Regions from separate parts of the Halomonas sp. PBN3 genome, predicted to be linked through region 1. Evidence: predicted binding sites of a transcription regulator. Region 1 holds the regulator's gene; each other region holds the start of a gene.
What was found. The regulator sigma-54, encoded in region 1, starts transcription at its own class of promoters, with help from an activator protein. The targets are predictions, from matches to a motif close to TGGCACNNNNNTTGCTNT.
Positions count from the first base shown of each region.

Region 2: a site for sigma-54 is predicted at 1,184-1,201, ahead of Q673_RS26530 (nitrate reductase). Genes of this name have one in related genera too.
Region 3: a site for sigma-54 is predicted at 1,047-1,064, ahead of Q673_RS19445 (P-II family nitrogen regulator). Genes of this name have one in related genera too.

Region 1 is NZ_AXCA01000157.1:174,634-176,896, reverse strand. It holds gene lptB (LPS export ABC transporter ATP-binding protein) at 1-584, shown strand, start outside; gene Q673_RS27490 (RNA polymerase factor sigma-54) at 739-2,151, shown strand; gene hpf (ribosome hibernation-promoting factor, HPF/YfiA family) at 2,251-2,263, shown strand, end outside.
Region 2 is NZ_AXCA01000156.1:4,869-7,131, reverse strand. It holds gene Q673_RS26540 (CmpA/NrtA family ABC transporter substrate-binding protein) at 1-258, opposite strand, end outside; gene Q673_RS26535 (ANTAR domain-containing response regulator) at 255-887, opposite strand; gene Q673_RS26530 (nitrate reductase) at 1,350-2,263, shown strand, end outside.
Region 3 is NZ_AXCA01000002.1:24,503-26,765, reverse strand. It holds gene Q673_RS19455 (YifB family Mg chelatase-like AAA ATPase) at 1-416, opposite strand, end outside; gene Q673_RS19450 (accessory factor UbiK family protein) at 484-828, opposite strand; gene Q673_RS19445 (P-II family nitrogen regulator) at 1,119-1,457, shown strand; gene Q673_RS19440 (ammonium transporter) at 1,498-2,263, shown strand, end outside.

The DNA of each region.
Region 1 (2,263 bases):
TGATCGTCGGCCTGGTGCGCGCCGACGCCGGGACGGTGGCCATCGACGACCAGGACCTCTCCCGCGCGGCCATGCACGAGCGCGCCCGGGCCGGCATCGGCTACCTGCCCCAGGAGGCCTCGATCTTCCGCAAGCTGTCGGTGGCCGACAACATCCTGGCGATCCTCGAGACCCGCCGCGACCTTGACCGCGCCGCCCGCCACGCCCGCCTGGAGGAGCTCCTCGAGGAGTTCCACGTCAACCACATCCGCGACAACCTCGGCATGAGCCTCTCCGGCGGCGAGCGCCGGCGGGTCGAGATCGCCCGCGCCCTGGCGACCGAACCCGCCTTCATCCTGCTCGACGAGCCCTTCGCCGGGGTCGACCCCATCTCGGTGGGCGAGATCAAGGGGATCATCCGCCAGCTTAAGGCCCGCGGCATCGGGGTGCTGATTACCGACCACAACGTCCGCGAGACCCTCGACATCTGCGACACCGCCTACATCGTCGGCGACGGCAAGATCATCGCCGAGGGGGACGCCGCGGCGATCCTCGCCAACCAGCGGGTTCGCGAGGTCTACCTGGGGCAGGACTTCCGGCTCTGAAGCGGACATGCGCGCCAAGCCGCTGACCACCATATCGTTATTCGCTTGTGGCACGCCTCGCGCGTCTGGCACGGAAGTTGCTTTAGCCACGCTTGCGCGCGTCGTCGCCAGGCGCTAGGGTGAGGCTTTCCGACACGCCAGGAGGACGCCTCCCATGGCCATGAAGGCTTCCCTGCAGCTGCGGGTCGGCACCCAGCTGACCATGACGCCCCAGCTGCAGCAGGCCATCGCCCTGCTGCAGCTCTCCACCCTGGACCTGCGCCAGGAGATCCAGCAGGCGATGGAGTCCAACCCCCTGCTGGAGCTCGACGAGGAGTTCGGCGAGCAGGCCAGCGTGGAAACGCCCGAGGAGGAGTGGGCAAGCGAGATCCCCGCGGAGCTGAGCACCGACAGCGAGTGGTCCGACACCTACACGGACCTAGCCGCCCCGGCGGGCGGCGAGGGGCCCGACTTCGAACGCCAGGCCGAGGGCCAGAGCCTGCGCGGCCACCTCGCCTGGCAGCTGGCGATGAGCGACCTGGCCCCGCGCGAGCGCCAGATCGCCGAGAGCCTGATCGATGCCGTGGACGACGCCGGCTACCTGTCCAGTCCCCTCGACGAGCTGTGCGAGGGGCTCAGGGCGCAGGGGCTGGCCGGGCTGCGCAGCCGCGAGGTGGAGGCGGTGCTGCTGCGCCTGCAGCAGTTCGAACCCACCGGGGTCTTCGCCCGGGACCTGCGCGAGTGTCTGGCGCTGCAGCTCGCCGCCCTCCCCGACGACACCCCCTGCCTGCCCCAGGCGCGGCGCCTGGTGCGCCAGTTCCTGGAGGCGCTGGCCGGCGACGACCGCCGCCTGCTCAAGCGCCGCCTGGGGCTCGACGACGCCGCCCTGGAAGCCACCATCGCCCTGGTGCGCGCCCTGGACCCACGCCCCGGCAGCGCCTTCGCCGGGGTCACCGACGACTACGTGGTTCCCGACCTGGTCGCCTACCACGACCGTCATGGCTGGCGGGTCGAGCTCAACCCCGAGGCGCTGCCGCGGCTGCGCATCCAGCCCGACTACGCGGCGCTGATCCGTCGCGCCGACACCAGCGACGACAACCGCTTCCTCAAGGACCACCTGCAGGAGGCGCGCTGGCTGATGAAGAGCCTGGCCAGCCGCAACGACACCCTGCTGCGGGTCGGGCGTGAGATCCTGGCACGCCAGCTCGACTTCCTGGAGCAGGGCGAGGAGGCGATGAAGCCGCTGATCCTGGCCGACATCGCCGAGGCGGTGGAGATGCACGAGTCGACCATCTCCCGGGTCACCACCCAGAAGTTCATCCATACCCCTCGCGGGGTCTTCGAGCTCAAGTACTTCTTCTCCAGCCAGGTGGGTGGCGAGGGGGACGGCGACGCCCACTCCAGCACCGCCATCCGTGCCCGCCTCCGCAAGCTGATCCAGGAGGAGCCGCCGCGCAAGCCGCTCTCCGACAGCAAGCTGGTCGCCCTGCTGGACGAGGCCGGCATCAAGGTGGCACGCCGCACCGTAGCCAAGTACCGCGAGGCGATGGGCATCCCCTCCTCCAGCGAGCGCAAGCGGCTCCGCTGACCCGCGTCAAGGCGCCGTCCCACGCGCCTGGCGCGGGGGGTATGCAAGGCAGGAAAAAGGGTTACAATCGAATCACAACCAACGAGCAAGGAGCGTGTCATGCAAGTCAATA
Region 2 (2,263 bases), on a different contig from region 1:
GGGGGCCCGGCCCAGCCCCAGGCTCATGGCCAGCGGCATGGGCGCGAGCATCTGGGCGCCGTCGAGCAGGCCGGCAGCGACCTTGTCGCGCAGGGTGGCCCAGGCGTTCTCCCGCGAGAGGGAGACGTCGAGCCCCTGGTCGGCGAAGCAGCCGCGTTCGCGCGCGACGATCAGCAGAGCGGCATCGAGCAGGGGCACGAAGCCGAGGGTGAGGCGTGCCAGTTCCGGCGAGGTGGCGTGATGGTGCGGGTGGCTCATGAGCGGGGACCCCGTTTGTCAGCGGTTCGCCCCTGGGGCGATGTCAGGTTCAGGCGGTCGAGTACGTCGATGACGCTGTCGGCGACCTCGGCGATGCGCTGGCCCCGGTCCATGGCCAGCTTGCGCAGCATGCGGTAGGCCTGCTCCTCGTCGCAGGATTGATGCTTCATCAGCAGGCCCTTGGCGCGTTCGATGCGCTTGCGTTCGGCCAATTGGTTGCGTGCCTTGTCGAGCTCCTGGCGCATGCTGTGAAAGGCGTCGAAGCGGGCAATGGCTACCTCGACGATGGCTTTGACCCGCTCGGGCACCAGGCCGTCGACCACGTAGGCGCTGACCCCGGCCTTGAGCGCTGCCTGCAGCATGTCGGAGTCATGCTGGTCGGCAAAGAACACCACCGGCCGCGGGTTCTCGCGGTTGAGCAGGGCCATGCTCTCCAGGGTGTCGCGGTCGGGGCTTTCCATGTCGATGATCACCACGTCGGGCTGGTGACGCGCGACCATCTCGTTGAGGCTGGCGGGGCTGGTCAGCCGGCAGATGACCCGGTGCCCCTCGGCCATCAGCGCTTCCTCGACCATGGCGGCGCGAACTACCTCGTCGTCGACCAGCAGAATGTTCAGGGGTGAGGGCATAGGCATCGCTCGTGTCTGGCGTTATCGGGTCTGGCTCTGGTTTTGCTACCGGGCATCTGGCAAGAAACATGCAAGAGATATTCCAGTTGTGCTTCTTCACGTCCATGCGCCCGCCAGTCGTCACTCTCCTGGTGGGCGAAAGGCCGCACAGCGGCTGCGGAATTGGCCACTCGGCACCAGCCTGGTGCATGGCTGGCCCGAGGCGCCGGGTCATGGTGCGAAGCAGCATGAAACAAGTCCCTGGGCGTTAAGGCAAAGTGTGACATCTGCCTGAAAGGGGATGGTTATTCTCACCATGGCACGCTTTCTGCTTGATCCATATCAGTAAATATCGACATGGGCGCACCGTCAGCGCCCGAGCGGCAACGACGCCCGCCAATTTTCCCTCAGCATGATTCGGGGAGTTGGCGGGCGTCGTCGTTTCGAGATCGTCGTTTCAAGAGTTCTCCAGAGGAGATCGACATGCGCGAGGCCCGAACCACCTGCCCCTACTGCGGCGTTGGCTGTGGCGTGGTGGCCAGCGTCGAGAAGAACGAGATCGTCGACGTGCAGGGCGACCCGCAGCACCCCGCCAACTTCGGTCGTTTGTGCGTGAAGGGCTCGGCCCTGCACGAGACGCTGGGTCATGGCGGTCGTCTGACCCGGCCCATCGTCGACGGTGTGGAGAGCGATTGGGATACCGCGCTGGAAGCGGTGGCCAGCCGCCTGCGGAAGGTGCGTGACGCCCACGGCCCCGAGGCACTTGCCGCCTACCTTTCCGGGCAGCTGCTCACCGAGGACTATTACGTCGCCAACAAGCTGTTCAAGGGCTTTCTCGGCACGCCGCACCTGGATACTAATTCGCGCCTGTGCATGGCTTCGGCGGTGGCGGCCCACAAGTGCGCCTTCGGCGCCGACGCGGTGCCGTGCTGCTACGAGGATCTCGAAGAGGCCGAGCTGGTGGTGCTGGTGGGCTCCAACCTGGCCTGGAACCATCCGGTGCTCTATCAGCGCCTCAAGGTGGCCAAGCAGCGCAACCCGCTGCTGCGGGTGGTGGTGATCGACCCGCGGGTGACCGATACCTGCGAGCTCGCCGACCTCTACCTGGGGCTCAAGCCGGGCAGCGACGCCCGCCTGTTCACCGGGCTGCTGGCATGGATGGCTGCGCGCAACAAGCTCGACCGGGTCTATCTGGAGGCGCATACCCAGGGCTTCGAGGAGGCGCTGGCCGCGGCGCGGGAGCAGGAGGCCGGTGTGGAAGCCATCGCTGCCGACTGCGACCTGGATGCGGAACGTCTGGAGACCTTCTTCTACTGGTTCGCCAGCCACCTGCATGTGGTCACGTTGTTCTCCCAGGGGGTGAACCAGTCGAGTAGCGGTACCGACAAGGGCAACGC
Region 3 (2,263 bases), on a different contig from region 1:
GGCACGATCAGCCGACGACCGGCGCGCCGCGCAGCCAGGGCCAGCGGCAGCACCCCCTCCACGGGGCGCAGGGCACCGTCCAGCGCCAGCTCGCCGACGCTCTCGGTCGCCTCCAGGCAACCAGGCGGCAGTTGGCCGGAGGCGAGCAGCAGCCCCAGGGCGATGGGCAGGTCGAAGCGCCCGCCCTCCTTGGGCAGGTCGGCGGGCGCCAGGTTGAGGGTGATGCGCCGCAGTGGATACTCGAAGCCGGCGTTGACCAGGGCGCTGCGCACCCGCTCACGGCTCTCCTTCACCGCCGTTTCCGGCAGCCCGACCAGCGTCATGCTGGGCAGGCCGTTGGAGAGGTGTACTTCCACCTGCACCTCGGGTGCCTCCAAGCCGAGCCCGGCCCGGGTATGCACGATCGCCAGCGTCATGGGCGTTCCCTCGCGGATGGACTGCTCTCAGGCTAGTCCAGGGCGCGGCGGGTCGCCCGGCGCGACCTCAAGAGGCGGCGTCGCCGCCCTGGCGCTGGGCGCCCTCCTGCGCATCGTCCGTCGCCGGGGCATCGGCGCCCTCGGCCGCCGCGGCGCTGCCGCCGGCCTGGGCCTCCACCAGTGCCTCGAGGGCGGCGACCTGCTTCTCCAGCGACTCCACCCGAGAGCGGGTGCGCTGCAGCACGTCCATGAGGATGTCGAAGTCCTCTCGCGAGACCAGCTCCAGGCGGTCGAAGGCGCCCTTCACCACCTGCTGGACGCCCTTCTGGATCTCCTCCGGGGCCTGGGAGGCCCCCTGCAGGCGCTCCCCGATCTGCTGGGCCAGGCGGCCGATCCTGTCGTGGGTCACCATGACGCATCTCCTGTTGGTCGATGAATGCCTACAGGATACGCGGGGCGTGGCCACGACGCATGCCCTCCTGCTCACCGCGCCTGCCCCGTCAGGGCGCATCGGCGCCCTGGTCGACGCACCAGGACGGTGCATCGCGCCGCCCTCGCCATGCGAACGCCCCCATGCCCTCCGGCGACAAGCGCCGTAACTCATTGATCAGTAGAAAGGTTATTTCCCGCTGGCACGCCCTGCGCATCGGCCAGTGCAGCCGCCCCATCGGGTTGCCTCCCATCCCCACGAGGAGACAGGACATGAAGCTGATCACCGCCATCATCAAGCCCTTCAAGCTGGACGACGTCCGCGAGGCGCTGGCCGACAACGGCGTGCAGGGCATCACCGTCACCGAGGTCAAGGGCTTCGGCCGCCAGAAGGGCCATACCGAGCTCTACCGCGGCGCCGAGTACGTCGTCGACTTCCTGCCCAAGGTCAAGATCGAGATCGCCGTGGACGACGGCCGCCTGGAAAGCGTGCTCGACGCCATCTGCGAGGCCGCCGGCAGCGGCAAGATCGGCGACGGCAAGGTCTTCGTCACGCCGCTGGAGGACGTGATCCGTATCCGCACCGGCGAGCGCGGCGCCGATGCCGTCTGAGCCATGACCGACTGCCGCTTCCCCGACTGGAGAATCCACCATGAGTGAACTGACCGAACTGAGCTATGCGCTCGATACCTTCTACTTCCTGATCTGCGGCGTGCTGGTGATGTGGATGGCCGCCGGCTTCGCCATGCTCGAGGCGGGCCTGGTGCGCGCCAAGAACACCGCCGAGATCCTCACCAAGAACGTGGCGCTGTTCGCCATCGCCTGCACCATGTACCTGCTGGTGGGCTACTACCTGATGTACTCGAGCCCCGAGGGCGGCATCCTGCCCAACCTCGGCGTGCTGCTGGGCAGCGAGAACGGCATCGACGCCGTGCTGGCTGGCGGCGACGACGCCCCTTACTACGCCATGCGCGCCGACTACTTCTTCCAGGTGGTGTTCGTGGCGACCGCCATGTCCATCGTCTCCGGGGCGGTGGCCGAGCGCATGAAGCTGTGGGCCTTCCTCGCCTTCGCGGTGGTGATGACCGGCCTGATCTACCCGGTCTCCGGCTACTGGACCTGGGGCGGCGGCTGGCTCTCCGCGGCTGGCTTCTCCGACTACGCCGGCTCCGGCATCGTGCACATGGCCGGTGCGGCCGCGGCCCTGGCCGGCGTGCTGGTCCTTGGCCCGCGCAAGGGCAAGTACGGCAAGGACGGCAGCATCTACGCCATCCCCGGCGCCAACCTGCCGCTGGCCACCCTCGGCACCTTCATCCTGTGGATGGGCTGGTTCGGCTTCAACGGCGGCTCCGAGCTGAAGGTCTCCGACGTCGCCTCCGCCAACAACATGGCCCAGGTGCTGGTCAACACCAACGCCG